Regions from separate parts of the Stenotrophomonas sp. 22385 genome, predicted to be linked through region 1. Evidence: riboswitches for the same ligand, from Rfam matches in the RefSeq annotation. Region 1 holds a riboswitch; the other holds the start of a gene.

Region 1 (14,971 bases):
GTACCGCTCCTCCAACGTGGCGTGGGGCGCGGGCTTGGGTCGCACGACGTCGGAACTGGAACGCAGCGCGCTGGACAACACACTCGACAGCAACGCGTTCTTTGCCTATGGCGCCGCCAGGGCAGGTGCGGTGGTGCTGGACGGCATGCTGTCCTACTCGGCCGATCGCTGGGAAAGCCAGCGTCCGGACGTCCTGGGTGCCGACGGTGCACTGTCCGGCAAGGCCTCGGGTACTACCCGGATGGCCAGTGCCGGTGTCAGCCTGCCCTTCACGGCGGCAGGCCTGAGCTGGCAGCCCTCGCTGCGCGGCAATTGGCAGAAGGTTGAGCGCAATGCCTACCGCGAAGGGGGTGATTCGCTGGCGGCGCTGGACGTTGCACGCCTCCAGGCCGAAGGCGGCCGCGCCACGCTCGGCCTGTCGGTCGGCTCGCTGGTGAACGATCCGCTGGCGGCGCGTGCGACCTGGCAGTTCGGTCTGCAGGCGGGCATCAACCACGGCCAGGCCCGCCAGGCCACGGTGACAACCGCATTGGCCGGCCAGCGGGTGGACCTGTCCGCCGCCGAGGCGGGCAAGGCCTTCGGTCGGGCCCAGCTGCAGGGCACCGTGCGCCTGGGAGCATCGAGCTACCTGTACGGTGGTGTCAGCACCGAGCAGGGGTCGGGCGTGGAGAACAACAGCGTCAACGCGGGTATCCGCATCGCGCTGTGATGCCAAGCAGCGGGAGGGCCTTGCCTTCCCGCTGCGGCATGCAACCGAGGCCGCGCCGAATACCGATCTCTGCGGCCGCTGCTAACATCCGCAGCAGACCCATAACGGTCACCGCACCGCACGGGATGTCAGGCATGCGAGATCGCAGCGAATCCAAGGCAGCCGCTGGCAAATCCGAGCGGTCACGCTTTAGGAGGATGAGCGCCATGAAGGGACATCTATCCTTCGTGGCACTATCCCTGCTCGCAGGCTGTACTACATTGCCGCCGCTCTCCGAGGGCGTCACCCTTTCGGTTCGCTCCTACGACCGCGCTACCGGGGACTACGCGCTGGAGCTGCGCAACGATACGGCGCGGCCGGTCCTGTATCTCAACCCGTATCTGAATTTCGACACCATTCGCTCGCCAGATCCGGAGCCGTTCCCGGAGTCCTCGGATGGAATGGTGCTGATGGTCCACAGCACAAAGCTTGACCCAGGCGGGTCTGCGGTCCTTTCGGGCAAGTGCACGGCGGGTGGCCTTTGTTCCAGGCCGGAAACCTACGTGGCCGTCCTTGCCTGTTGGTTCGCGAAAGCTTGGAATTGCGAGCAGTACTTCCCGATCTGGTTGAAGACGCCGTTGACGGGTGTCTGAGTGTCCGGCTGGGCATAATGCAAGCACTCCAGCAAGGACCTCGGGCCATGAGTCAAGCCGACGCAATGAAGCGAACCACTTTCATCTTTCTCGCGTTGGGCCCGGTGATCGGCGGCATTTCCATCTTTGTGCAATTCCTGGTCTTTGATCATCCACTAGCGTTGGCCGAGCTCTTCAGTTTCGGAATGATCTGGATGGTCATCTTCTTCACTATCGGCGGCTATGTTGTGGGTGCGGTCCCGGCGGCCGTCACCGGCCTGCTGTTCTCCTTCGTGGCCTCACGGCGTGCGCTGAATCTCGTGGAGAGCATTCTGTTGGGCGCCGGTGCGGGTTTCCTCACCAGTGCGGTGGCCGTGGTGGTTATCGCTGCGATCAACCCCGGCGCACCCAAGTGGAACTGGATCATTCCCTTGGCCGGTGCGCTGGCTGGCACACTTTGCAGTGGCCTCTGCCGGATTTTGGAAGGCAAACGAAGCCGTTTACCCGCAAAGAACTTCCACGACTAAGCGTCTGCTTGTAGCCGGTTGCACCGTATATCCGCTTCTGGCCGTCAGCGGCCCCCACCTGCGAAGGCGGCCAGCTCCTCCGCCTGACCCTCGGGGAAGCATTCCTTGAGCAGCTCGAGCAGCGCCGACACCCTTGAGCTGAGCAGTCGTCGCGACGGGTACAGCGCCCATATCTCGATGGGCGGGGCCTTCGCATCTCCCCACGACACCAATGCGCCATCCCTGAGATCGTCGGCAACCAGCGAGAAGGGCAGCATCGCCGCGCCGGTGCCTGCACGAACGGCATCGCGCACCATGGTCAGTGCGCCCAGGCGCAGCACTGGATCCACCCCGATACGTATCTCGCCACGCGGCGTCACCAGATCCCAGCCGGCGGCATCGCTGGACGGCCGGAACACCGCTGGCGCCGTCTCGCCCATCGCGGGCAGGGGCAGGTCCGGGTGTGCCACCGCCACGAGTCGGTCCCGGATCAGCACCCGCCCCACCAACCGCGCATCCGGATCCGGATTGACCCGTATAACCAGGTCATAGCCTTCTTCCACCATGTCCACGGCGCGGTCTTCGGTGGTGATATCCAACCGCACCTGTGGGTAGCGCTTCACGAACTCGGCTGCAATCTTGCCCAGCGCCATCTGCGAGAACAGCATCGGGGCGCTCACGCGCAGCCGGCCACGGGGCGTGTCGCCGCCCGAGGCAATGGACGTGGCCGCTTCATCCAGTTCGGTTAGCAGCGTCTCGGTGCGCTCGAACAGCGCTCGACCTTCCTCGGTGAGCTTCAACGTGTGCGAGCCACGCTCGAACAGCCGTACTCCCAGGCTGGCCTCCAGCTCACCCACGCGCCGCGAGAGTGTTGCCTTCGGGCGGTCCGCCGCGCGCGCGGCACGGCCAAACCCGCCGTGTCGCGCCACCAGGTTGAAGTCGGCCAGGGCGAGGAGGTCCATGTGTTCCACCAGCGAGACAGGTGGTCCAAGTATATGGGCTATCGGCTCGTGCGCGGATCAACAACCATGAGCCCTCACCAACCACCCGGAGTATCCCATGACCATTCTTGTTACCGGCGCCACTGGCACCATCGGCCGTCAGGTCGTCCAGCACCTCACCCAGCGCGGCGCAAACGTCCGCGCACTGGTCCGCACCCCCGCCACCGCCAACCTGCCTGCCACCGTGGAGCTGGTGCAGGGTGACATGCTGGATGTGGATGCCCTCCGCCAAGCGCTGAAGGACGTCTCCACGCTGTTCCTGCTCAACGCCGTGGTCGCCGACGAATTCACCCAGGCGCTCATCACCCTCAACGTCGCCCGCGAGGCCGGGGTGAAGCGGGTGGTGTACCTGTCGGTGATCCACAGCGACCGCTACGTCAACGTGCCGCACTTCGCCGGCAAGTTCGGCGTGGAGCGCATGATCGAGCAGATGGGCTTCAGCGCCACGATCCTGCGCCCGGCCTATTTCATCGATAACGACCTCACCATCAAGGATGTGGTGCAGGGCTACGGTGTGTACCCCATGCCGATCGGCAGCAAGGGGCTGGCGATGATCGACACCCGCGACATCGCCGAGATTGCCGCCATCGAACTGCTCAACCGCGAACAGGTGCCGGACAACAGCGCGCTGACCCGACTCAACCTGGTGGGCCCGGAAGCACTCACCGGCGCACAGGTGGCTGCCATCTGGAGCGAGGTGCTGAACCGCCCGATCGCCTACGGCGGCGATGACACGGCCGCCTTCGAGCAGAACCTGCGCCAGTTCATGCCGGGGTGGATGGCCTACGACATGCGACAGATGGCCGAGCGCTTCATCAGCGACGGCATGCTGCCGGGCGCGGGTGACGTGGAGCGGTTGATGCAGTTGCTGGGTCGGCCGTTGCGTACGTACGGCGCGTTCGCGGCGGAGCATGCGTCACTGGGCTGAGTGACGAGCCATGGCAGCGGTTGAAACCACATCAGGCAAGGTCACCCGCCAAGCAGCCGCCTTTCCGTCCCTGGCCACGGTGGCCATACTAAGGTCATGACCTATATCCGCCGAATCCAGACGCACCTGGCCGGCCAGTTGCGGAGCGAGGCATGGCGGCGCCGTGCTGCCCTCTGGACGGGCGCGGTGGTGGTGGCGCTCGTCGCGATCCTTTTTGCCAAGGCCAGCGATGCGGCATTTGCCCTGTTTCGACGCGCCATCGAGCACTCGCCGTGGTGGGCGCTGCTGCTCACGCCGGGAATCTTCGCGCTGCTGGCGTGGCTGACCAGCGGGGTGCTTCGTCCGACCCGGGGCAGCGGCATTCCGCAGGTGATCGCGGCGCTGGACAGGCCTGATGAAGCATTCCGGAAAACCAACCTGTCACCGGCGGTCTCGGCAGGCAAGCTGATCCTGACCTCGCTGTCACTGCTGGGTGGTGCGTCGGTGGGTCGGGAGGGGCCGACGGTGCACGTCGGCGCCAGCCTGATGTACCTGTTTGGCCGCTGGTTCGGTTTCAGAGATCCCCGGGAGTTGTCGCACTTTCTACTGGCTGGCGGTGCGGCCGGCATCGCGGCGGCCTTCAACACGCCGCTGGCCGGGATCGTATTCGCCATTGAAGAGCTCAGCGGGCGCTTCGAGCATCGCTTCTCGGGCACGCTGTTGACGGCGGTTATCGTCGGTGGCGTGGTGTCGCTGGGCCTTCTCGGAAACTACACCTACTTCGGCCATGTGACAGCCGGCCTGCCGCTGGGGCAGGCGTGGTTGGCCATCCTGCTGTGCGGGGGCGTGGCGGGTCTGCTGGGCGGGGTATTCGCCCGCATGGTGCTGGCCAGCGCAGCCGGGCGCCCGCGTTGGCTGGGCAGCGTGCGGCAGCGGCACCCGGTGCTGCTGGCAGCCGGCTGCGGCCTGGTGGTGGTTGGGCTGGCGGCGTTGTGCGGCGATGGTGCTTTTGGCACCGGCTATGAGCAGGCGCGCAGTCTGGTGCAGGGTCAACCGACGGTTGGGCACGAGTTTGGGCTGATGAAGCTGCTGGCGAACCTGGCCTCTTATGTGGCCGGCATTCCCGGCGGACTGTTCTCGCCGGCGCTGGCCGTCGGCGCCGGCCTGGGCCACAACCTGGCCGTGCTGATGCCCGGCGTGGACCCGCGCGCGTTCGTGCTGCTTGGCATGTGCGCTTACCTCACCGGTGTCACCCAGGCGCCATTGACCTCGGCGGTCATTTCGCTGGAACTGACCGACAGTGGCGACCTGCTGCTGCCTATCCTGGCAACGGTACTCATCGCCCGTGGGATGTCCGGGCTGGTGTGCCGGACACCGATATACAAGGGACTGGCGGAACTGTTGCTGTCGCCGCGGTCGCAACCATCGAGCCGCGACACGTAGCCCTTGGTCGCTGCCGCGAGCGCTCATTCTCGAGCATGACAGCTACGCACCGGTTCAAAGCAGCTGTCGTACCGCGATAGCCGCGCCGACAGCCCACAACACGACCCACAACGCAGACACGCGAAGGATGGCCAGGAGCGTAAAGCCGACCACGGCGATGGCGACGTCGCCCGGGGTGTGCACGCCCTGCCTCCAGACCGGATCATGGAACGCGGCAGCGAGAAGACCAACCACGGCTGCATTGATCCCGGCCATCGCGCTGGCGGCCCAGCGGCGCCGCGCCAGCCCGCTCCAGACTGGCAACACCGCCAGCAGTAACAGGAACCCGGGCAGGAAGAGGGCCAGCAGCGCCACCGCCGCCCCGGCGGCCGCTGGCAAACCCAATGGCACTTCGGCACCCAGGAATGCGGCCACTGAAAACATCGGCCCGGGCATGGCCTGGGCCGAGCCGTAGCCGGCCAGGAAGGTATCGGGGTCGACCCAGCCGGTGTCGACTACGGCCTGCTGCAGCAGCGGCAATACGACGTGCCCGCCGCCGAAAACCAGCGCACCGGTCTGGTAGAACGCGCTGGCAAGGCTCCCCATCGTGGCTGTACTGGACGAAGGCTGGACCAGCGACGCTCCCAGCCCGATCAGAAAGGCCAGCAGGAACGCCGCTGCCCGCCGGCTGCCATAGCGCACCGGAAACACCGCTGCAGCCGGGGCGCTCACGTCTCTGCAGAGCCAAAGACCCAGTGCGCCACCGAACGCGACCACCGCCAGCTGTGCCCAGCCACCGCCTGCCAGCACGATCAGCGCACACGCTGCGGCAGCGATCAGCGCACGCGGTGCATCCGGCGCCAACTGCCTTGCCATGTTCACCAGACCATGGGCGACCACAGCCACGGCCACGAGCTTCAACCCATGCACCACCGCCGCACCCATGCCATGATCCAGGCGCGATGCCAAGGCGGCGGCGCCGAACATCAGCAGCGCCGACGGCAGCGTAAAAGCGACGAAAGCGGCCACCGCGCCACGCCATCCGGCGCGGAACAGGCCGATGGCAAAGCCCATCTGGCTGCTGGCCGGCCCTGGCACGCACTGGCAGACGGCCAGCAACTGCGCGAACTGGGCCTCGTCCAGCCAGCGGCGGCGTTGCACGCATTCCTGGCGTAAATAGCCCACGTGGGCGATGGGGCCACCAAAAGCGGTCAGCCCCAGCTTGAGAAATACGCCGAATATCTCGGTGGCGGTGCCGTCCGGACGCGTCGCATCGATGGGGCCGGGCGTGGGCGTGGGCGGCGATGTGGTCACAGGAGGAACATTGCCCAGGCCAGGGGTACCGTCGGCCCAGTATTGCCGACCGGAGCGGTCGCGTTCAATTGCGCTGCCCCTTGCTGTGGTCGCTTGGCTTCTTTCACATTCTCTGCTCTATATTCGGTGCCAGCACGCCGCACGCCGCGGCCGGGTTGGGAGATGGATATGAAAACCGTAAGGTTGCTGGGTGTTGCCTTGACCACGGCGGCGATGTTGGCCGTTGCCCCGGCCTGGGCGGATCCACCGCACCATGCCAAGGGCAATGGACCTCCAGCCCACGCCGGTGGGCCGCACAGTCGCAAGGCGCCGCCGCCGGGGTGGCAGAAGAAGGCGTGGCGCCGTGGTGAGCGCCTGGATTGGGCCGAAGTGGACCGACGCTACTGGGTTGATGATTACGCGCATTACAGGCTGCGCGATCCCGGCCGTGGTCAACGCTGGGTCAGACAGTCCGACAGCGAGTATCTGCTGGTGGAAATCGCCTCCGGCTTGATCATTGACGCCCTTCGCCGGTGATTGCCCGCACCTGACGCACCGGCTTCCTTGATGCCGGTGCTGGCTGCGGCGGCGTGCAGGTCAGATCACCGCAATCTTCGCCTTGGCCAGCGCCTCGCGCACCATCCCGTCATTGGCCTCGGTCACCGGCCGTGTCAGCTCCCAAAGGAACTTCACCCGGAACCCTGCCTTCACGGCGTCCTGCGCACTCCACAGCACGCAGTAGTCGCGCGCCAGGCCGCACACATGCACCTCGCGGATTCCGCGCTCGTGCAGCCAGCCGGCCAGGCCCGTAGCCGGGCGGCCGCCATCGGGCCCGTGGTTTTCGCGGAATGCGCTGTACGAGTCGACCTCGCGCCGGCTGCCCTTGCGCAGGATCAGGTCGGCGGCCGTCCACTCCACGCCCGGGTGCAGCGTCGCCCCATCGGTGCCCTGCACGCAATGATCCGGCCACAGCGTCTGCGGCTGCGCATGCAGCAGGACCGCCTCGAACGGCAGCTTGCCCGCGTGCTGGCTGGCGAACGAAGCATGGTCAGCCGGGTGCCAATCCTGGGTCGCCACCACTGTGCGGTAGCGACGCTCCGCCAGCAGGGCGGCAATTGGCGCCACCAGCGCATCGCCGTCTTCGCAGGCCAGTGCGCCCCCGGGCATGAAGTCCGGCTGCAGGTCGATTACCAGCAGGGCAACATCGGCGGGCAGGGCGGTCATGGCAGGTCCAGCGCAACGGAGGGGGGCAACCAGCGTGGCCGCCCCCTTCGCGTACGTCAATCGCCCTTGGGCGTGTCGTTGTCCTGGCCGTAATACAGCAGGCCGATCTTGATCCGCTCGCGGTTGTTCTCCCGGCGGTGACGGTTGGCGTCGCGCAGCGAGTACACGCAGCCGCAGTACTCCTGCTGGTAGAAACGCTCGCGCTTGCTGATCTCCACCATGCGCGCGGCGTCGCCGCCCCTACGCCAGTGATAGTCCCAGTGCTGGAGGCTGGCTTGCTGAAAGGTTCCTGTTCTTCGTATTACGGACGCATTGGGGTAAGGATTTTCATACGTTGGCCGAGGAAATCCGCAACGTTCTGGAGCGAGTGGCTCACTTTTGAAGCTGGGTTATGGCGTCGAGCGAGCTGAACTGGTAGGTATTTGGTTGGCGAGAAGCATCGCCAACAAGGAGATCTCATGAAAATGGAAAGAGCCAACGTTTTTCGTGTTGCCTCGCTTTAATGGCCTGTGCTTCAACCCCGGCAATGGCCGATATCGGCACAGTTAGCAGGGCAAACTGCATACTCGGTATCGTCAATGAATCGGTTACCTACGACCGGCCGCAATTTTGACCGTTCTTCGGTACGGCCGTCAGTGAGCCTCCCACAAGGGAACTTGAATCCTTCTCATGTTCTTTTTGGCCCAAGCCAATTGCACCACTGGCGGCACTACGCTGGCGATACAAATGTCGTCAGACGTCCACAGTTGACTGCAGTGCAGAGGAGTGGTGATCGATATGAAATCCAAGATATTAGTGCTGGCGGCGGTATCGTTTGCCACCTCGCTCTTTGCCCAGGAAGCGGTGCAGCCGCGGCAGACTCCACAGGTGCCGCAGGAGATGGGTGATTGGACGAGATCGCTCGCGCTTAAGCAGGTCGAGGAAGGAAGGTCAGCGGTCAGTCGAGGGACGCCTGCGGCGCAAGGCTCCTTGGACATCATTTCCTTGGCAGACATGGAAGCTCCTCCTGCTGTCAAAGCGAACATGGCGAAAGGTATCGAAGAGAGGAGCCAGGGAACCCTCAAGGTGGCTCCCGGAACCATCCCCTCTACGGCCGAGGTCATTGCAGGGCTGAGCAATTCGCGCCGCAGTGACGCCGAGCTTCAGCAGCGGCTGGGCTATGCACCGGCCAACATTTCCCGAACTCCTATCGGCGCAGCCGAGCTCCTTAGCACCGAGCCGAACGGGACCATCCATGGGGCGACGTCTACTGGCCTCTCGAGAACGTATCGGGTGCCCAAGGTTGGCGTCATCATCCTGTCTGAAGACGACTACATTGCCTCCGGCACGAAACTAACGCTGATCCGAGAGACGTTGAATACCGAGGTCAACGGAATTCCTGCGCGTTCGTACGCAGCCCGGTCAGAGGACGGGAGGGGGCGGGCGGAGCTGAGATGGGTGACGCCCAAGCGATCGTACTTCCTGACACTGATTACCGACGATGGTGCGCGTATTGAACAAGGGGAGCAGTTGCTCAAGCAGATCGCGAGCGGCATCACCTCTTAGCGGCTTCGATCACGCATCTTCCTTCACAAGGGGCCGGCGCATGTCGCTGGCCCCGTTCTGCGCCAGAGATGCTCGGCTGGGGCAACCGGCGTGCCGGGCCTCCTTGGCGTACCTCAATCGCCCTTGGCCGTGTCGTTGTCCTGGCCGTAATACAGCAGGCCGATCTTGATGCGCTCGCGCTGGTTCTCACGGCGGTGACGGTTGGCGTCGCGCAGCGAGTACACGCAGCCGCAGTATTCCTGCTGGTAGAACCGCTCGCGCTTGCTGATCTCCACCATGCGCGCCGCGCCGCCGCCCTTGCGCCAGTTGTAATCCCAGTACTGGATGCCGGGGTAGTGGGCCGCCGCGCGGTGGCCGCAGTCGTTGATCTGGTTCATGTCCTTCCAGCGCGAAATGCCCAGCGAACTGCTGATCACCGGAAAGCCATGCTCATGCGCATACAGCGCAGTGCGCACGAAGCGCATGTCGAAGCACATCGTGCAGCGGATGCCACGTTCGGGCTCGTTCTCCATGCCGCGCGCCCGCGCGAACCAGTTGTCGGTGTCGTAGTCGGCGTCGATGAAGGGCACGCCATGCTGTTCGGCGAAGCGGATGTTCTCCTGCTTGCGCAGCTCGTATTCGCGCGCCGGGTGGATGTTGGGGTTGTAGAAGAAGATCGTGTAGTCGATTCCGGAGGCGGTAATGGCCTCCATCACCTCACCCGAGCAGGGTGCGCAGCACGAGTGCAGCAGCAGCTTGTCGTGGCCGCCAGGCAGGGACAGGGTGGGACGAGTGAATTCGGTCATGCGGACATCCATCGGCCCCGCCGCCGGCAACGGCGGCGGCGCGGCCCTTGAGCAACGGAAAGGGAATCAGGCGGCGTTGGCGTCTGCGCTCTCGTCGCGCAGCTGCCGTGCGGCCGCCACCAGCGCTTCCAGCGCGGCGCGGGTCTCGGGCCAGCCACGGGTCTTGAGCCCGCAGTCCGGGTTCACCCAGATCTGATCGGGGCGCAGCACTTCGGCGGCCTTGCGCAGCAGGGAGAGCATCTCCTCCTTGTCCGGCACGCGTGGCGAATGGATGTCGTACACGCCCGGCCCGATCTCGTTGGGGTACTGGAAGCGCACGAAGGCATCCAGCAGCTCCATGCGCGAGCGCGAGGTCTCGATCGAGATCACATCGGCATCCATCGCAGCCACCGAGTGGATGATGTCGTTGAACTCGGAGTAGCACATATGGGTGTGGATCTGGGTAGCATCGCGCACGCCGCTGGCGCTGATCCGGAACGCTTCCACCGCCCAGTCCAGATACTCGCGCCACTGCGCGCGGCGCAGCGGCAGGCCCTCGCGGATCGCAGGCTCGTCGATCTGGATCACGCCGATGCCGGCGGCCTCCAGGTCGAGCACCTCATCGCGCAGTGCCAGCGCGATCTGCCGGCAGGTGTCGGCGCGGGCCTGGTCGTCGCGCACAAACGACCACTGCAGCACCGTGACCGGGCCGGTCAGCATGCCCTTCATGGGGCGGTCGGTGAGCGACTGTGCGTACTGCGACCAGCGCACGGTCATGGGCTGCGGGCGCGACACATCGCCGTAGATCACCGGCGGCTTCACGCAGCGCGAGCCGTAGCTCTGCACCCAGCCGTTCCTGGTGAACGCAAAGCCCTCCAGCTGCTCGCCGAAGTACTCCACCATGTCGTTGCGCTCGAACTCGCCGTGCACCAGCACGTCAAGCCCGATCTGCTCCTGCATGCGCACGCAGTGCTCAGTCTGGCTGGCCAGGAAGGCATCGTAGTCGGCGTCGGGCAGGGTGCCGGATTTGTTGCGGGCGCGGGCTTCGCGCACCTCAAGTGTCTGCGGGAAGGAACCAATGGTGGTGGTCGGGAAGCGCGGCAGCTTCAGTGCGGCGGCCTGGGCCAGGTGGCGCTGCGGGTAGTGGCTGTGGCGCTGCGCGTCGGCCGGGGTCAGTGCGGCCAGGCGCGCAGCCACTGCCGGGTTGTGCACGCGGGCCGAGCGTCGGCGCGATTCAATGCGCTCGCGCGACAGGGCCAGCGCGGCTTCGGCGCGCGAGGGGTGATCGATGGCATCGGCCAACACGCGCAGCTCTTCCAGCTTCTGCTTGGAGAATGCCAGCCAGCCCCGCAGTTCATCGTCCAGTTTGCGCTCGTGGGTGAGGTCCACCGGGCTGTGCAGCAGTGAACACGACGGTGACAGCCAGAGAAAGTCGCTGCCCAGCTGACCGTGGGCGTAGCGGGCCAGCACCAGCGCGTTGTCCAGGTGGGTACGCCAGATGTTGCGGCCGTTGACCAGGCCGGCGGAGAGCACGCGGCCGGCGGGCAGGGCCTTGATCACTGCATCGAGCTGTTCCGGCGCGCGCACCAGGTCCACGTGCAGGCCATCCACCGGCAACGACGCCGCCAGTTCCAGGTTGTCGTCCAACGCACCGAAGTAGGTGGCCACCAGCACCTTGGGGCGGGCAGCCCTGGCCAGCACCGCATAGGCGTGTTCAAAGGCGGCGCGCGCTTCCGGGCTGAGATCCTGCACCAGTGAGGGCTCATCCAGCTGCACCCACTGCGCGCCTGCTGCCTTCAGCTCGCCCAACAGCTGCACATACACCGGTAGCAGCGCGTCCAGCAGGTCCAGCGCCGGACTGCCGTCGGTGGTCTTGGACAGCAGCAGGAAGGTCACCGGCCCGATCAGCACCGGGCGGGTTTCAATGCCCAGCGCCTTGGCCTGGCGGTACTCGGCCAGAGGCTTGTCGCCGCGCAGCGCGAAACCCTGGCCGGCCTGCAGTTCGGGCACCAGGTAGTGATAGTTGGTGTCGAACCACTTGGTCATTTCCAGCGCGTGAAGATCGAAGCCGTCGCGCTGCAGCCCACGGGCCATGGCGAAGTATCCGGCCAGTGGATCGGCATCGGCCAGCGCGCGGTAGCGGGCGGGAATGGCATCGAACAGGAAGGCGGCGTCCAGCACCTGGTCGTACAGGCTGAAGTCGTTGCTGGGAGGTACCTCCACCCCGGCATCGCGCTGCAGCTGCCAGTGGGTGGTGCGCAGGCTGGCGGCGGTGTCCTGCAGCGCTTCGGCGCTGCTCTGGCCGGACCAGTACGCTTCCAGCGCGCGCTTGAGCTCGCGCTTGGCGCCGATACGGGGGAAACCCAGGTTGGTAACAGTGGTCATGGAACGTGTCCTCATTGCAGTAGCGGCATTGAGGAACGAAGGAACTGCGCGGCACCCACGCCATTGCTGCCGTGTCCGCCCCGCCAGCGACCTTCGCCCCCGCGGGCGAACCGGATGCCGTGAAGCGGACGCACGGGGGCAGCGCCACGCAGAACGCGTGGCGGCAGGCCCCGGCAACCTCCCCGCGGACGTTCCAGGTCGAATCAGAGGACGGTCGTGTCCTCTGGCCGGGGCCGGTATTCGGGCTGATGGACACGGGCACGGGGCCCACCTACTTCCTGCCGCTTCCCAGGCGCATGGCCCAGTGCTGTTGGCAGGTTTCGTTTCCACTCACCGCTGCGGGGCAGCTCCGGAATGGGCGCGCAAGGCACCGTCACCGGATTCCCGTTTAAACCCATCCCTTCATCGGCATGAAGAGATGGATACCTTCGGCGAGGACAAGGTAGGCCGAGTTGCGGCGGCGGTCAAGCGGAGTAGTGGACCGCCTTGCGCGGCCGACTGCATCCGAGCGCCCACTTGCCGCGTATCTCTCCAGCAACCTCCCATGGATACCGGCATGCGCCGCCTCCCCATCAGCTCGGCTGGACTGCTTCTGCTGCTGTGCCCGTTGCTGGCGCCTGCCCAGGCCGTGCAGCGGCAGGAAGGGCGCGCCTTCACTGCGGATGGCGGTGCCTTGCTCTACCGCGAAACGCATTGGCTGCAGGGGCCGCCGGAGGCGCTGTCGCGGCTGGTGCTGTACCGCTGCGCCGATGGCCGGGCCTTCGCGCGCAAGTGGATGACGCCGCAGGGCAGCCCGCAGACGCCGGATTTCGCGCTGGAAGACGGCCGCGACGGCTACCAGGAAGGCGTGCGCGCCAATGGCGTGGCGCGCACGGTCTACGTACGTGCCGCTTCGGATGCCGCCCCGGTCACCCGCACGTTGCAGGTGCCACCCGGCGCCGTGGTCGATGCCGGCTTCGATGCGGCCGTGCGGCGCCATTGGCCAGCCCTGCTTGAGGGAAAGCCGCTGGCTTTCCAGTTCCTGCTGCCCAGCCGCCAGCGGCTGGTGCCGTTGAAGCTGCAGCGCACCGGCGCGATTACCTGGAAAGGCCAACCGGCGCAGCAGCTGCAGATGAAACTCGATGCATGGTTCGGCTTCGCCGTGCCGGCGGTGAGCCTGGTTTACGCCACGGCCGACCAGCGCCTGCTCCAGTTCAGCGGCACCGGCAACGTGCGCGATTCCACTGGGCGCTATCCCCAGGTACGCGTCGAATTCCCTTCCCCGCCCGTGGCCACTTCCGCCGCAGAGCTTGCTGCGGCCCGGGTGCAACCCTTGGTTAAGACATGCGACAGCTGAAGACCCTCTTGCAGCCGGCGCGCGGAGCAACGACCATGCACGTTCGCTCCCTGCCGACCCTGAGCCTGCGATGCCCGAGCTGGATGCTTCCGATACCGCCGCGTCTGCACGCCTGGACGGCCTTCTGGTCCAGGTGGCCGGGGGCGACCGCCAGGCGTTCGAGTCCGTCTATCAGCTGGCCTCGGGCAGGCTGTTCGCGATCTGCCTGCACACCCTGCGCGATCGCGGTGACGCCGAGGAGGTCCTGCAGGATGTCTTCACCACGGTCTGGCGCAAGGCCGCCCAGTTCGATGCCACGCGGGCCTCGGCCATGACCTGGCTGTCGATGATGGCGCGCAACCGCGCGATCGACCGCCTGCGCGCTGCTCCGCCGCGCGCGCTGGACGATCTGTCGGTGGCCGAGGAAATTCCCGATTTCGCGCCGCAGCCGGCGCAGGCAGCTGAGCATGCCTCCGACCGCGAACGTCTGGATGACTGCCTGGATACCCTGGAACCGCGCCGCCGCTCGCTGATCCGCAATGCGTTCCTGCACGGTGCCAGTTATGAAGAGCTGGCCCGCCGCATCGGTTCGCCGCTGGGTTCGGTGAAGAGCTGGATCCGGCGCGGGCTGGGCCAACTGCGGGTGTGCCTGGAACGATGAACATCCGCGACCTTCACGATATCCATGACGATGGCCAGCCGCCGAGCGCCGATATCCTGGCCGGCGAATACGTGCTGGGCGTGCACGATGCCGCCGAGCGCCGCCAGATCGAGCAGCGCATCGCCACCGACCCGGGCTTCGCCCGGCTGGTCGAGCAATGGCAGGTGCGGCTGGCGCCGCTGCTGCAGGAACTGGGCAGCGAAGCGGTGCCGGCACACCTGTGGCCCCGCATCCGCAGCGAACTGGGCTGGCCGGCGGTTACCGCCGCGCCCAGGCTGTGGCAACGCACCGGTTTCTGGCAGGGCATGACCGCCTTGGCCGCAGCGCTGGCGCTGGTCGCGGTGTTCAACCGCCAGCCGCTGCCCACCGCACCGTCCACCCCTGTGGCCGTCACCCCGGCGCCAACCCCATCCGAGCCGGAGCAGGCGACCAAGCCGGTCACCCCGCTGCTGCACGACGATGGCACGCCGGGCTGGCTGGCTTCGGTCGACAAGGCACAGGGCAAGGTGCTGATGGTGCCCGTACCGGCACCGGCCGATGCCGCTGGGCGCGCCCCGGAGCTGTGGCTGATTCCGGCCGGCGGTACGCCACGCTCGTTGGGCCTGGTGTCCATCAACCGCGCCCACAC
Region 2 (14,971 bases), on a different contig from region 1:
AAGCCACCGAAGCGCCGGTCGATGTCCAGGCGTGCGGTGTCCTGCGCGCGGCGGGCCAGCCAGTTGTCGAACTGGGTGCTGCCATCGGTGCGGTTGCGCGGGTCGGTGTAGCTCAGCTGTGCGCTCAGGTCAAACCCGGCCACGGTGAGCGAACCGGTCAGCTCGGCGCCGCGGATGCGCGCCTTTTCCACCTGCGACATCATGAAGGTGGTGGCGTCGTAGGTGATCAGGTCGTCGATGCGGGTTTCATACACATCCAGGCCCCAGCGCCAGCTGTCGCCCTGCTGGGCGACGCCAACGTTGGCACTTCTGGACTTCTCCGGGTCCAGCCCGGGCACGCCGCTCCACGGGTCGTACAGGTCGCTGAAGGTCGGTGCCTTGAACGCGGTGCCATAGCTGGCGTTGAGGCGGAAGCCGCGGGCCAGTTCCATGCCCCAGCCGAGGCTGCCGGTGGTGTGGTTGCCGAACTGTTCGTTGTCGTCATTGCGCACGCTGGCCTGCAGGTGCTGCGCGCCGAAGCGACCCTGGTACTGCACGAACACGCCGGTGTTGTCGCGGCTGTCCACCAGGTAGCCGGCACTGCTGCCGTCGAGGTTGTCCTGGCTCCAGTCCACGCCGGCACTGAGCAGCTGGCCCTCAGCCAGGCCGACGTCGGCCTGCACCGAGGCGCTGTCGCGGTGGGTCTGCGCGGCGCCCAGCCAGGTGTCGCCGTTGTAGTTGTCCGACTCGTTGTCGGCACGGCCGACGTTGGCGGTCAGGGTGAAGCGCTCGCCCGGCGTGTAGCGGACCTTGCCGCCCAGCACCTGCTGCAGCGTTTCGGAGTAGTTGTAGTAACCGTCGTAGTGGTTCTCGCCTTCGGCGCGCAGCGCGGTGCCTTCCACGTTCAGCGTGTCGGTGAGCGTGTAGCCGCCGCGCAGGCTCATCGACAGGTTGCGGTAGCCGTCGCGGTCGGGCTCGTTGGCGCCGCAGCCGGCGAACGTGACCGGGTCACCGTTGCAGGAATTGATGCCGTCGGTGTGCTGGTAGGCGATATCCGTACCGAACCAGCCGCGCGCGCCGGTGCCACCGAAGCCGCCGCTGGCTTCACGCAGGCCGTTGCTGCCGCCGCCCAGCTGCAGGTGCGGTGCGAAGTCGCCGGCATTGCGGCGGGTGAAGATCTGGATCACGCCGCCGATTGCATCCGCGCCGTACAGGCTGGATTGCGGCCCGCGCACGATTTCCACGCGCTCGATCTGCGCCAGCGGCAGGTCCTGCAGCATGGCCAGGCCGAGGTCGCCGGTGTTGATGCGCACGCCATCGACCAGCACCAGGGTGTGGGCCGAATTGGTGCCGCGCAGGAACAGCGAGCTCTGCTTGCCCAGCCCGCCGCTGTTGTTGAGGTTGATGCCGGCGCGCCCGCGCAGCAGGTCCTGCAGCGACGGCGCCTGGCTGCGCTCGATCTCCGCGCGGTCGATTACCTGCGCCGGCGAGATGCTGTCCTGCAGGGCGATCGGGGTACGGGTGGCGGTGACCAGCACCTGGTCCAGCGCGGTGGCGTCGTCCTGTGCGGCGGCCACACCGGGCAGCGCCGACAGCACGGCAAGGGAAAGAAGGCGGAACTGCAGTTTCATCGTTGACTCCAGGCACCGCGCACGCCCGCGCGGCAAGGGGGTGGGAGGCGGTCAACGGAGGCAGGGACGGTGGGCAGGCGCAGGCACGGCGCCGCTTGCCGCCGCCATGCCCGCCGCATCGCAACCAGTCGTCTTCCAGGCCGGTCTCCGGGCTCGCGGGCCGATGGCGGACCATCGCGCCAGGCGCCTTCCCATGCTTGCGCACAGTGGCATGTTGCCTGGCTTCCACGCTTACCGTTGCGGGGGCAGCGCCGGAATGGCAGCAGGCAGGACCTGTTGCGTCACCGGCTTCCCGTTTCAACCTGCCGGCTTGCGCCGCAGGTCACCTGAAAGTGGGCGCAGTGTAGAGCAAAGCCCGGCAGCCGGCGCAGTGCGGCCAGGGCCGTGGCGGTGCCAGCGGTTAGAATGCGCCTCGCTTTTTGACGTGGTTGCAGCACCTATGATCCTGGACCTGATCCGGCACGCGGCCACTGGCCGCGACGCCTACCTGGATGGGCGTACCGATCCGCCGCTGAACGTGCAGGGCACTGATCTGATCTGCGCGCGCTACGCCGACCTGCAGTGGCAGCGCGTGCTCAGTTCACCGCGCCGGCGTGCGCTGGATACCGCCGATGCGCTGGCGCTGCCGCGCGGACTGGAGGTGATCGCGGACGAGGAGTGGGAAGAGCTGGATTTCGGCGACTGGGACGGCCAGCCGCTGGATGCACTGCCAATGCAGGCGCTGCAGGCGTTCCACCTGGACCCGCATGCGAACCCGCCACCGCATGGCGAAAGCTGGGCGCACTTCGAGCGCCGCATCGCACGCGCGTTGCACCGCCTGCTGGATGAGGCCGACCCGGTGCCCACGCTGGTGGTCAGTCATGGTGGCCCGCTGCGGATGGTGCTGTCGCAGGTGTGCGGCCTGCCGATGGCGATGTGCTGGGCGCTGCGGATCGACCACGGTACACGGCTGCAGCTGCGGGTGGAGCGGGAAGATGGAGAATTGTGGGGCGAGCTGCTGGAGTTGCGTAGAGCCACGCCCTGCGTGGCTGCGTGAACTTGGCACCGCGCGCAGCCACGCAACCAGGCGTGTTCCGTGCCGATGCGGCCAGCCACAGTCGCGTGGCGACGCGTTGGACGAAATGGCGCCCGACGTTCACTCGGCGCGGCGTGGCTCTACGTCCGGTCCTCGTTGTCCAACTCGAAGGGTGCTTCGTCGCCTTCGTCATCGTTGGCCACGGTGCGGTCATACACCGGGCCCGAGGCCGGCGGCGCCTTCTTCAGCGGCTTGTCGGCGATGATCGCATCGTATTCGGCCACCAGTTCGGCGCGGCGCGCTTCGGGCAGTTCCTGCCAGTGGCAGTCCTGCAGCGCACCCTCCAGCGAATAGAGCAGGTTGAGGCTGGGTTTGAAGCCGGCGCGGCGGACCTTCACGAACGCGCCTACCGAACCGGCCGCGGCCAGGTCTTCGGCGGTGCGCAGACCGACCTGGCGCAGCCAGGCGGCGCTCTTGGGGCCGATGTTGCGCAGCTTGGTGCTCATCCCAGCGCCTCGACGAACACGGCGGCAATGGCTTCCAGGCCAGCCTGGTCGTCGGCATCGAAGCGGGCCAGCACCGGGCTGTCCAGGTCGAATACCCCGATCAGGGTGTCGCCCTGCACCAGCGGCACCACCAGTTCCGAGCGCGAGGCCGAATCGCAGGCGATGTGGCCCGGGAACGCATCCACGTCCTCGATGCGCTGGGTCACCCGCTGCGAGGCGGCCGCGCCGCACACGCCCTTGTCCAGCGGAATGCGCACGCAGGCGGGCAGGCCCTGGAACGGCCCGACGACCAGCTCGGTGCCATCGAAGAAGTAGAAGCCCACCCAGTTCAGCTGCGGCAGGGCGTGGTAGACCAGCGCCGACAGGTTGGCGGCATTGGCGATGCGGTCGCGTTCACCGTGCACCAGGGCGCGGGCCTGGGCCAGCAGCTGGCCGTACTGTTCCGGCTTGCTGCCGGTAAGCGTGGAAGTATCGAACATGGCCGCAGTCTAGCAAGCGCGGCCGCCGGCCGGACCCACCGTCGGCGGAACGCTGATAATGGAAGTCCCTGTCCATCGGTGCGGCCATGTCATCCCTTTCCTCCCCGCCTGCCGCCTTCTACGTCACCGGTACCGATACCGGCATCGGCAAGACCTTCAGCAGCTGCGCCCTGCTGCATGCGCTGCGCCAGCGCGGGCGCAGCGCGGTGGGCATGAAGCCGGTGGCCAGCGGCTGCGAACAGACCGCCCAAGGGCTGCGCAACGAAGACGCCATCGCCCTGCTGGCCGCCAGCGACCCGGCCCCGGCATATGCCGACCTCAATCCCTACGCGCTGCCGCTGCCGCTGGCCCCGGAGCTGGCCGCCGCCGCGGCCGGGGTGACCCTGTCGCTGGGGCCGATCGAAGCGGCGTTCGAGCGCCTGCGCGCGCAGGCCGACACCGTGGTGGTGGAAGGCGTGGGCGGCTGGCTGGCGCCGTTGTCGACCACGCTCGACCAGTCCCACCTGGTGCAGGCCCTGCAGTTGCCAGTGGTGATGGTGGTCGGGCTGCGGCTGGGCTGTCTCAACCATGCGCGGCTGACCGCGCAGGCGATCACCGCCAGCGGTGGGACCTGCATCGGCTGGATCGCCAACGACGTGGACCCCCGCATGGAGCGCATTGACGACAACGTGGCGCTGCTGCGCGCGCGCCTGCCGTTGCCGTTCTGGGGCCGGCTGCCGTACGCACCGGGCGGCGATCCTGCACTGCTGGCCCGGCACCTGCTGGGCTGAGCGTCAGCCGCGTGCCTGCGCCAGCAGGGCGGTGGCCAGCCGGCCGACGCTGGCAATGGCATCCACGTAGCGTGTATCCAGGTCCTGGCAGCACGACAGCCGCAGACAGTGCCGGTAGCGTGCGCCGCGCGAGTACACCTGGCCGGGCATGAACACCACGCCCTCGGCCAGGGCCTGTTCGAACAGCACGCTGCTGTCCACGCCCGCCGGAAGTTCGATCCACAGCAGGAAGCCGCCGCTGGGCTGGGTTGCCAGGGTGCCCGGCGGGAAGTGCTGGGCGACCAGGGCGCGCACGCGGCTGACCTGCTCGCGGTAGAGCCGGCGCAGCCCGCGCAGGTGGTGTTCGTAACTGCCCGCTTCCAGGAATGCGGCGACCGCCTCGCCCAGCAGTTGCGATTCGGCGCCGGTGGACTGGAACTTGAGCAGCTGGATGTCGGCGGCGAAACGCCCGCCATCGAGCCAGCCAATCCGGTAATCCGGGGCGAGCGTCTTGGAGAAGCCGTTGACCACGATCACCCAGCCGTCTTCATCGAACGCTTTCAGCAGCGGCGCCAGCGGTTCCTGGTACTGCAGTTCGGCATACACCGCATCTTCGATCAGCGGCACCTGGTACTGGTGCACCAGCGCGGCCAGGCGTTGCTTGGCCGCTACCGGCATGGTGCAGCCCAGCGGGTTGTGCACGCTGGGCATCGCGACGATGGCGGCCAGCGCACCGGCCTGCAGCTGGGCGTCCACCGCATCCACGTCCAACCCCTCGCGCGGGTCGGTGGGCAGTTCGATCGCCTTCAGGCCCAGGTTGGCCAGCAACGGGTACAGGTTGAAGTAGGACGGCGCCTCGATGCCGACCGCGTCGCCCGGCCGGGTCACCGCGCGCAGCGCCAGCTGCAGCGCTTCCATCGCGCCATGGGTGAGCACCAGCCGCTCCACCGTGGTGTGCAGGCCCAGCCGCGGGCCGCGCCGCACGATCTGCTCCAGCAGCCGCCTGGCCCCATTCGGGCGCGCGTAGGTGCGCACCATGGCCGGCGTGCGCCGCAGCACCTGCGCGGTGGCGCGGGCCAGGCGGGCGGCGGGGTAGAAGCGCTCGCCGCGCGGGCCGGCAAACGCCAGGTCGACGATGCCCGGTTGCCGCTGCGCGTCCAGCACGCGCGCCATCATCAGCTGCTGGGCCTGGGTGGTGGCCAGGGCTGGGGCGTGGCGCAGCGAACGGGTGGGTTCGGGCAGGCGCGCGCTGACCACGAAGCCGGCCTTGGGCCGCGGCATCACCAGGCCGGCGTCCTCAAGCTGCCGGTAGGCGGCGATCACCGTGTTCAAGCTGAGCTGGCGCTGCGCCGCCAGCCCGCGCAGCGACGGCAGCCGCGCACCGGCCGGCAGGCGGCCGCTGTGGATGGCATCGGCCATTTCGTCGGCCAGCGATTGGTAGAGGTTGGCGGCCATGCAATCTGTAACCATGAGGGTCGCCAGTATGGTGCGCTGTACCCTGGATGCCCTGCAACCTGGCGTTCCTACGGCGAAGACCGGCCAACGGTCGGCCTCCACCGCCGTCCCCAACGGCTACCTCGCTGACAACGTCGACACCAATCGCGGCTTCTCGCGGTACAGCTGCGGGTACATGCGTTGCAGCGCCGCCACCTTGGGCTGGTCGTTGATGCGGATATACAGCGACTCCGGGTGCAGCGTCAGGTAGTTCTGGTGGTAACCCTCGGCCGCCACGAACGGCTTGCCGCCGTCGACCGTGGTCACCACCGGTGCCGCATAGGCGCGCGCCTTCTGCAGCTGCGCGATGTAGGCGCGGGTGGCATCCCGCTGCGCCGCGTCGTCGGCATACACCGCCGAGCGGTACTGCGTGCCCCGGTCCGGTCCCTGGCGGTTGAGCTGGGTGGGATCATGCACGACCGAGAAGAACACCTGCATCAACTGGCCGTAGCTCACCTGGCTGGGATCGTAGGTGACCTGCACCGCTTCGGCATGGCCGGTACCGCCGCCACTCACGCGCGCGTAGTTCGCATCGGCCCGCTGCCCACCGATGTAGCCCGACACTGCGTTGTCCACGCCCTTGATGTGCTGGAACACGCCCTGCACGCCCCAGAAGCAGCCGCCGGCGAACACCACCTGCGCGCGCTTGCCCGGCAGCCTGGGATCGGCCGCGCCGGTCGGCGCCGGTACCGCCACCACTGCTTCGGCCGGCGCGGCATACGCGGGCCGGTCCAGGCTGACCACGGCGCTGATGGTCAGCGCGGCAATGGCCGCGGCGATGCCGCCGGCCACCAGTTTGTCGAGGGAAACCCGCATGGTCGTCTCCTGGTTCAACCAAAGGTGAAGGCATAGGCGTGCACACCGGGATCAAGGAACTCGATCTCGAAGGTCCGCTCGCCCACATCGCCGGATTGGCGGATCAACTGGTACAGGCGGTGTTCGCTGACCGTGCCGGTGCCATCGGCGCCGACGTCGCCACCGGCGGAGGCACCGGGTGGCTGGCCATCGATGCGCACGCGGTACCGCACCGGCTTTCCATCCGCGCCCGGCGCCAGCACCAGGTGCAGGTCGCGCGCATGGAAGCGGAACGCGATGCGGCCGCCGGCGCGCTGCAGCTGCGCGTCTTCGTCGCCCACCGTCCAGCGTCCGTCCAGCGCCCACTGGTTCAGCGCAAAGGTCGGCGGCAGCGCGTAATCGGCGGGCTGGTCGCGGCGCTGCCCGCCGGGCGAGGCGAAGTTCTCCGCCCTTGCGTACCCGAGGTAGGTCTCCGGCGATTTGAGGTTGGACATGTCGGCCTGCAGCTCCACCCCGGCGCGCGGCGCGCTGGCGGCCATCGCCATGGCCTGGGCCGGTTCGTCGGGCAGATTGGCGCCGGCTTCGCGCAGCAGCTGGCGGATGATCCGTTCGGACTGCGCGTAGTTGCCTTCACCGAAGTGATGCGCACGGATGCGGCCCTGCGCGTCTATGAAGTAGTGTGCCGGCCAGTAGCGGTTGTTGAAGCCGCGCCAGATCGCGAACTCGTTGTCGATCGCCACCGGGTAGTCGATCTTCAGTTCCTTCACCGCGCGCTGCACGTTGCCCAGGTTGCGCTCGAAGGCGAACTCCGGGGCATGCACGCCGATCACCACCAGGCCCTGGTCGCGGTAGCGCTGTTCCCACTCACGCACGTAGGGCAGGGCGCGCAGGCAGTTGATGCAGGAATAGGTCCAGAAGTCGACCAGCACCACCTTGCCACGCAGGCCTTCGGCGGTCAGTGGCGGGCTGTTGAGCCAACCGGTGGCGCCGTCCAGCGAGGGCAGGGTGCCTTCCACCGGAAGCTCGGCACCGGCGGGCGCATCGGCAGCGCGCATCATCATCGCCGGGCCGGTCCCGGGCGCCTGTCCCGGCAGGGCATCCAACAGGCCCTGTTCCAGCCGCGCAGTGCTGACCGACGACAAGCGGGTGAGCACACCGGTGTCCCAGCCCATCGCAATGGCCACCACCGCCAACAGCGCGGCCACGCCCAGTGCACGGCGGATCCACTCACCGGCGCCCAGGCGCTGCTTGAGCGCGGTGAACACGCGCCCACCAATCCAGATCGCCAAGGCCAGCGATGTGGCCGCGCCCAGCGCATAGGCCAGCAGCAGCCCGCTGGTGCCTGCGCTGGCACCCTGCAATGCCGCGCCGGTGAGGATCAGCCCAAGGATCGGGCCGGCGCACGGCGCCCACAGCAGGCCGGTGGCCACGCCGATCAACAGCGAAGTGCCCACGCCACCGCGCCCGGCGTCGGCGGCCCTGTCGGCAGACGCACTGAGCCGCGCGCCCAGCCGCTGGAACGGCGACAACAGGCGGTCGGCCAGCGCCGGCCACAACAGCGCCAGCGCGAACAGCGCCATCACCACCAGCGCGATCCAGCGCCCGATCTGGTTGGCCTGCGCTACCCACTGGCTGCCCACCGCCGCCAGGCTGGCCACCACCGCGAACATCAGCGCCATGCCGATCAACAGCGGCAGGCCACTGCGCAGGAATGGGCGGTCGGAGCGGGCGAACACGAACGGTAGCACCGGCAGGATGCACGGGCTGAGAATGGTCAACACGCCGCCCAGGTAGGCAAGGACAAGCAGAATCATCGAACGTTCCTTATCGGGGTAGGGCCGGGCCCCGCCCGGCTGCTTCATCGGCGTTACGTGCGGTTGGGTATCCGCACGCGTGTCTCTTCGTCAGCGGCGACGAAATTCATCGCCACCCCGTTCATGCAGTAACGCAGCCCGGTCGGCCGCGGGCCGTCATCGAACACATGGCCCAGGTGCCCACCACAGCGCCGGCAGTGCGCTTCCACGCGCAGCATGCCCAGCGTGGTATCGCGGTCCTCGCCAACGGCGTCGTGCAGCGGCGCCCAGAAACTGGGCCAGCCGGTGCCGCTGTCGAACTTGGTGGAGGAGGAGAACAACGGCAGCGCGCAGCCGGCGCAGGTGAAGGTGCCGCGCCGGTGTTCCTTGTTGAGCGGGCTGCTGAAAGGGCGCTCGGTGCTTTGCCGGCGCAGCACCGCGTATTGCGCGGGGGTCAGTTGTTCACGCCACTGCGCATCGGTGCGCATCACCTCGAAGCGGCGCGTGGGGGCAGTGGCGGCAGGGGCCGGACCACTGCAGGCGGTCAAACCGAACAGGCCGGCCGCGGCGCCGATGGCGCCCATGCCGAGCAGTCTGCGACGGGTACAACGCATGGCGATCTCCCGGTCTGGAAACGATGGGGCCATGCTGCGCCCACGCCGGTCAACGAATCCTCACGCAGGGTTAAATTTTCCGTGACACATTCAGGCCCGGATCTGGCCACAATGCGTTCATCTTCCCGCCGCCCGTCCCGTGCCAATGAGCAGTGCCAAGCGCGTCCTGATCGTCGAAGACGATGTCCACATCGCCAACCTGCTGCGCATGCACCTGCGTGACGAAGGCTATGAGGTCACCCACGCGGCCACCGGCGACGAAGGCCTGGCGCTGCTAGAGGCGCAGCCGTGGAGCGCGCTGGTGCTGGACCTGATGCTGCCCGGCGTGGACGGGTTGGAAATCTGCCGGCGTGCGCGTGGCATGGCGCGCTACACCCCGATCATCATCACCAGTGCCCGCGCCAGCGAAGTGCACCGTATCCTGGGGCTGGAACTGGGCGCAGACGACTACCTGGCCAAACCATTCTCCATGCTGGAGCTGGTGGCGCGGGTCAAGGCGCTGCTGCGCCGGGTGGAAGCAATGGCGCAGAACGCGCGCATCGATGCCGGCGAACTGGCCGTGGCCGGGCTGCGCATCGACCCGGTGGCGCGCACCGCGCAGGTGGACGGGCGCGCACTGGAACTGACCCCGCGCGAGTTCGACCTGCTGTACTTCTTCGCCCGCCACCCCGGCCAGGTGTATTCGCGCATGGACCTGCTCAACCAGGTGTGGGGCTATCAGCACGATGGCTACGAGCACACGGTGAATACCCACATCAACCGGCTGCGCAACAAGATTGAGCGCGATCCGGCCTCGCCGCAGCGCATCCAGACCGTGTGGGGCCGTGGCTACAAGCTGGTCGATGGCAGCGAAGGTGCAGCGGCATGATCCGGTTATCGTTGTCGCAGCGCTTGTCCGTGGCGTTCTTCGCGCTGCTGCTGGTGTGCTGCGGCGCGCTCATGGCGATCCAGATGCGCAGCACCAGCCTGCACGAACAGGAAACCGTGCAGCGGCTGTCGCGCGGGCTGGCCGAACACATCGCGCGCAGTGGCGAGCTGATGGACGGAGGCGGCATGCGCACAGGCGAGGTGCGCGCGCTATTCGGCAAGCTGATGGCAGTCAATCCCAGCGTGGAGGTGTACCTGCTGGACGACCAGGGCCGCATCCTTGGTCACGATGCGCCCACCGGCCACCTCAAGCGCGACCGCGTGGACCTGGCACCGGTGCAGGCGCTGCTGCGCGATGAGCCGCTGCCGATCCTCGGTGACGACCCGCGCAGCGAACGCGGGCGCAAGGTGTTCAATGCCGCGCCGCTGTTCGTGCAGGGGCGCCAGGCGGGCTACATCTATGTGGTGCTGGTGGGCGAACAGCGCGAGGCGCTGGCGGCCAACATCGCGGCCAACGCCACGCTGCGCACCACGCTGTGGTCGTTGGCGATCGTGGCCGGCATCGGCCTGCTGGCCGGCGCGGTGGCATTCCGCTGGGTGACCCGGCCGCTGCGCCAGCTGACCCGCCGCGTGCAGTCGTTCGACGTGGACGCCGCGGCGCCGGCCCAGGCCCTGCCACCCACGCCGCTGCGCGCCGGTGAGCGCGATGAGCTGGCAATCCTGCAGCACAGTTTCGGGCACATGGGCCAGCGCCTGGGCGAACAGTGGCAGCAGCTGCGCCAGCAGGACCTGCAGCGGCGTGAGCTGGTGGCCAACATCTCGCATGATCTGCGCACGCCGTTGTCGTCGCTGCACGGCTATCTGGAAACGCTGGCGTTGAAAGACGCCACGCTCAGCGCGGAAGAGCGGCAGCGTTACCTCGGCATCGCGCTGTCCCAGAGCCACAAGGTCGGCCGGCTGGCCCAGGCGCTGTTCGAACTGGCGCGGCTGGAACATGGTGGGGTGGTGCTGGACCGCCAGGCGTTCTCGCTGCCGGACCTGGTGCAGGATGTGTTCCAGAAATTCGAGCTGGCCGCGCAGGCCCGCCGGCAGACGCTGGCGGCGGACATTCCGCCCGGCCTACCCGCGGTGGACGCGGACCTGGCGTTGATCGAGCGGGTGCTGACCAACCTGCTGGACAATGCCATCCGGCACACCCCCGAAGGCGGCCGCATCACGGTGACGCTGCAGGCCGCGCAGGGCGAGGTGCAGGTCAGCGTGGCCGACACCGGCCCTGGCATTCCGGCGGCGCGGCGCGAGGACCTGTTCCACACGCCCCCGGCGTTTGGCAGCCAGCGCCCCGACAGCGGTGGGCTGGGCCTGCTGATCGTGCACCGCATCCTGCAGCTGCACCAGCGTGACATCCAGTTGCTGGACAGCCGCGAGGGCGCGCTGTTCGTGTTCTCGCTGCCGGCGGCGCGGGTGGTCTGACCCGGCCCTGCCCAAGGTCATGGCGACCACCGGCACTGGGGCGCCCGTTGCTGGCAGGATGCAATGCATTCAACACCCGCCGGGAGCAAGTACATGGCCACCGCACAGGAGTCCCGCCACCGCCGGTCTGCGCTGATCCTGCTGATGCTCGCGTTCGGCATCGCAGGTCATGTATCGGCCGCCAACGAATGCCCGGACACCTCGGCGCTGGAACCGGCCCGCGCGGTGGTCCGCGATCTGCAGCGGATCACCACGCCAAACGGCATCCAGGAGCAGTACGCTACCCCGATCGGCGGGGTGAAGCAGTGGCTGACGATCCGTGGTGAGGACCGCGACAACCCGGTGATCCTGTTCGTGCACGGTGGCCCGGCCAGCCCGGTGACACCCAGCATGTGGCAGTTCCAGCGGCCGCTGGAGGAATACTTCACGGTGGTGGACTGGGACCAGCGCGGTGCGGGCAAGACCTACGCGGAGGCGTCGCCGGACGTGATCGCGCCGACGCTGACCATCGAACGCTACGTGGACGATGCCATCGAAGTGGCTGAACACCTGCGCACGCACCTGGGCCAGCGCAAGGTGATCCTGATGGCGCACAGCTGGGGCACGATCGTGGCGATGCAGGCGGCGCTGAAGCGGCCGGACCTGTTCCACGCGTACGTGGGGATCGGGCAGATCATCAACCAGGTGGAAAACGAGAAGATCAGTTTCGATTACGGCCTGGCGCAGGCGAAGGCACACGGCAATGCCAAGGCGGTGGCCGAACTGGAAGCGATCGCGCCCTACCCGGGCAACACGCCGATCACGCGCGAGCGGATCATCACCGCACGCACGTGGCCGCAGTACTACGGCGGGCTGACGGCGTATCGGGACGATTCGAAGTACTACTTCGGCGCGGCCAGGCTCTCACCGGACTACACGGACGCGGACCGCTGCAGCATCGACAAGGGCAGCGTGCTGTCGCTGGGCCCGCTGCTGCCGCAGATGCTGAAGGTGAATTTCAACCCGATCACCCGCTTCCCGATCCCGGTGGTGATGTTCATGGGCCGCCACGACTACACCACGCCCACCGCGCCGACCGAGCGCTGGCTGAACACCGTGCAGGCGCCCTACAAGCAGGGCGTATGGTTCGAACATTCGGCGCACATGGCGCCGTGGGAAGAACCCGGCAAAACCCTGTTGAGCCTCGTCCAGATCGTCCGCCCCTTGGCGCGATAATGGGCTCTGGTAGGTTCGGTTCCCAAACGAACGCACGCGCCGCATATCGGCGCGGTAACGCATGACCCATGCCGAAGACAAAAAAAAGACCCGACAGAGGGAGGGTTCTGTCGGGTCTTGGGATTGCGTGGGGGGAGGGACCCACGCAAATTCTGCTTGATGCAATGCAGCATACGCCGATCTTGGTGCATTGCAACAATAAATTGCCGAAGCGGTCCTGGTTAGACTAAATCCGTTCAGGGACAATGGGTTGGGGCCAGATCTCAGCCGCGGTAACGGCAGCCCGAGGTGCAGGTTTCATGCACCGTCACCTCGCTCAGCGCCGGCAGGGCGGGCTTGAGCTCGTTCCAGATCCAGATCGCCAGGCGTTCGCTGGTCGGGTTTTCCAGGCCGGGGATGTCGTTGAGGTAATGGTGGTCCAGGCGGTCGTAGATCGGCTGGAAGGCCGCTTTGACGTCGCCGAAATCCATGATCCAGCCGGTGTGTTCGCCCGGCTCGCCCTCGACCTTCAGCTCCACCCGGAACGAATGGCCGTGCAGGCGCGCGCACTTGTGGCCCGCCGGCACGTTGGGCAGGTGGTGGGCCGCTTCGAGGGTAAAGACTTTGAAGATTTCCATGGGTCCATTGTACGGCCATCCAACAAAAACATATCCATCCGGATGAAGAGATTTTACTTTTCGTTATATCCGCATGAAGCGATGTTATTGGCTCGTCAAGCCCTTGGCATGGACTACTGCGGAACTCGTCGTCCACCACCCCCATAGAGTTCATGCCCAAGCACACCCTTCTTGTGGCGGCCCTTTCCGCCGCCCTGGCTACGCCTTTGCCTGCGTTTGCCCTCGACGCCGGCGCTGGCACCGATGCCAGCCCCGAAGCCGCCGCCAGCGGCGAAAGCACCACCCTTGCCGCGGTGCGCGTTACCGGCTCCAACATCAAGCGCACTGACACCGCGACGGCCAACCCGGTGCAGGTGATCGGCCGCCAGGAAATTGAAGCCACCGGCAAGGCCACCGTGGCCGACCTGCTGCGCTCCATCTCGGCCAACACCGGCAACGCCAACAACGAAACCACCAACAACGGCTGGGCCTCGGGTTCGGCCGGCATCGGCCTGCGTGGCCTGTCGCAGAAGAACACCCTGGTGCTGCTCAACGGCCGCCGCCTGGCCAACTACGGCTTCCCGGCCGGCGGGTTGTCCGACACCTTCGTCAACCTCAACGCGCTGCCGATGGTTGCCGTGGAGCGTATCGAAGTGCTCAAGGACGGCGCTTCGGCCGTGTACGGCTCCGACGCCGTGGCCGGGGTGGTCAACATCATCACCCGGCAGGGCTTCGAGGGGGCCGAACTGGGCGGCAGCGTCGGCACCGCCGACCAGGGCGGCCTGGACGAGCAGAACCTGAAGTTCATCGGCGGCATCGGCGACCTGGAGGCCGATGGCTACAACATCCTGGTCAGCCTGGAAGGCTACAACCGCGAGCGCCTGGACCAGGACCAGCGCGACCTCACCAGGTCCGGCATCTACACCGACAAGCCCGGCGGCCGCTGGAACGGCTGGTCGGCCAAGGGCGCGCGCTTCCTGGTCAACGGCACGTCCGTGCCCATGCTCGACGCCAACGGCCAGTGCCCGGAAAACACCACGCTGGTACCCAGTGCGCCGATCGACGGCCTGCCTGGAAACACCTGCGGCTTCAACCTTGCCCCGTACACCACACTGATTCCCTCGACCAAGCGCTACCAGGCCTACGTCAACGGCACCTTCAAGGTGAACGACAACGTCGAAGCGTTCGGCGAAGTGATCTACAGCGAGATCAAGGGCGTGTCCTGGTTCGGCAGCAGCCCGTTCTTCACCCTGGAAAGCGGCCGCTTCGCGCTCAACGCCGATACCGGGCTGGCCGAGCCGGTGTCGTCCAACCTGCCGGCAAGCAGCCCGTTCAATCCGTACGGCCGCGCGATCCCGATCGAGTACACCTTCTTCAACCTCGGCCCGACCATCAAGACCAACCGGTCCACTGCATACCGCGGCGTGTTCGGCCTGCGCGGCAGCCTGCAGGACTGGGACTGGGAAGTGGGCGCGTTCGGCGCACGCAGCAGCGAGCGCGAAACCGTCTCCGGCGGCTTCGCCAACCGCTGGACCCTCGCCGATGCGCTGGCCACCGGCAGCTACAACCTGCTTGATCCGTCGGCCACCCCGCAGTCGGTCATCAATGGCATCAACCTGAGCACGCTGCGCCCGGCCGAGTCCGTGCTGCAGGGCGTGGACGCCAAGATCTCCGGCGGCCTGGGCAGCACCTGGGCCGGCCCGATCGGCTTCGCAGCCGGGCTGGAATGGCGCCGCGAAAAGCTGGATTCGGAAAACCCGTGGCAGAT

The links. A riboswitch is a leader RNA that binds a small molecule or an ion and turns the genes downstream of it on or off. The one in region 1 is predicted to bind cobalamin.
Region 2: it holds a riboswitch for cobalamin, as region 1 does, so the genes downstream of both, btuB (TonB-dependent vitamin B12 receptor) here and metE (5-methyltetrahydropteroyltriglutamate--homocysteine S-methyltransferase) in region 1, are expected to answer to the same signal.

Annotation. Positions count from the first base shown of each region.
Region 1 covers NZ_JBQEOG010000007.1:123,198-138,168, forward strand. The annotation lists partial or broken gene ACTJI4_RS13755 (autotransporter outer membrane beta-barrel domain-containing protein) at 1-709, shown strand, start outside; gene ACTJI4_RS13760 (hypothetical protein) at 844-1,341, shown strand; gene ACTJI4_RS13765 (hypothetical protein) at 1,389-1,847, shown strand; gene ACTJI4_RS13770 (LysR family transcriptional regulator) at 1,892-2,788, opposite strand; gene ACTJI4_RS13775 (SDR family oxidoreductase) at 2,886-3,755, shown strand; gene ACTJI4_RS13780 (chloride channel protein) at 3,852-5,177, shown strand; gene chrA (chromate efflux transporter) at 5,232-6,470, opposite strand; gene ACTJI4_RS13790 (RcnB family protein) at 6,639-6,986, shown strand; gene pncA (bifunctional nicotinamidase/pyrazinamidase) at 7,047-7,673, opposite strand; partial or broken gene ACTJI4_RS13800 (epoxyqueuosine reductase QueH) at 7,730-7,981, opposite strand; gene ACTJI4_RS13805 (hypothetical protein) at 8,451-9,218, shown strand; gene ACTJI4_RS13810 (epoxyqueuosine reductase QueH) at 9,332-10,003, opposite strand; gene metE (5-methyltetrahydropteroyltriglutamate--homocysteine S-methyltransferase) at 10,070-12,367, opposite strand; cobalamin riboswitch at 12,582-12,813, opposite strand; gene ACTJI4_RS13820 (hypothetical protein) at 12,924-13,703, shown strand; gene ACTJI4_RS13825 (sigma-70 family RNA polymerase sigma factor) at 13,774-14,343, shown strand; gene ACTJI4_RS13830 (anti-sigma factor) at 14,340-14,971, shown strand, end outside.
Region 2 covers NZ_JBQEOG010000002.1:153,294-168,264, forward strand. The annotation lists gene btuB (TonB-dependent vitamin B12 receptor) at 1-1,610, opposite strand, end outside; cobalamin riboswitch at 1,732-1,955, opposite strand; gene ACTJI4_RS05175 (histidine phosphatase family protein) at 2,050-2,646, shown strand; gene ACTJI4_RS05180 (TfoX/Sxy family protein) at 2,766-3,131, opposite strand; gene ACTJI4_RS05185 (GAF domain-containing protein) at 3,128-3,610, opposite strand; gene bioD (dethiobiotin synthase) at 3,697-4,380, shown strand; gene ACTJI4_RS05195 (PLP-dependent aminotransferase family protein) at 4,384-5,814, opposite strand; gene msrA (peptide-methionine (S)-S-oxide reductase MsrA) at 5,932-6,669, opposite strand; gene ACTJI4_RS05205 (cytochrome c biogenesis protein DipZ) at 6,684-8,462, opposite strand; gene msrB (peptide-methionine (R)-S-oxide reductase MsrB) at 8,516-9,055, opposite strand; gene ACTJI4_RS05215 (response regulator transcription factor) at 9,201-9,923, shown strand; gene ACTJI4_RS05220 (sensor histidine kinase) at 9,920-11,392, shown strand; gene ACTJI4_RS05225 (alpha/beta fold hydrolase) at 11,486-12,607, shown strand; gene queD (6-carboxytetrahydropterin synthase QueD) at 12,871-13,224, opposite strand; gene ACTJI4_RS05235 (TonB-dependent receptor) at 13,377-14,971, shown strand, end outside.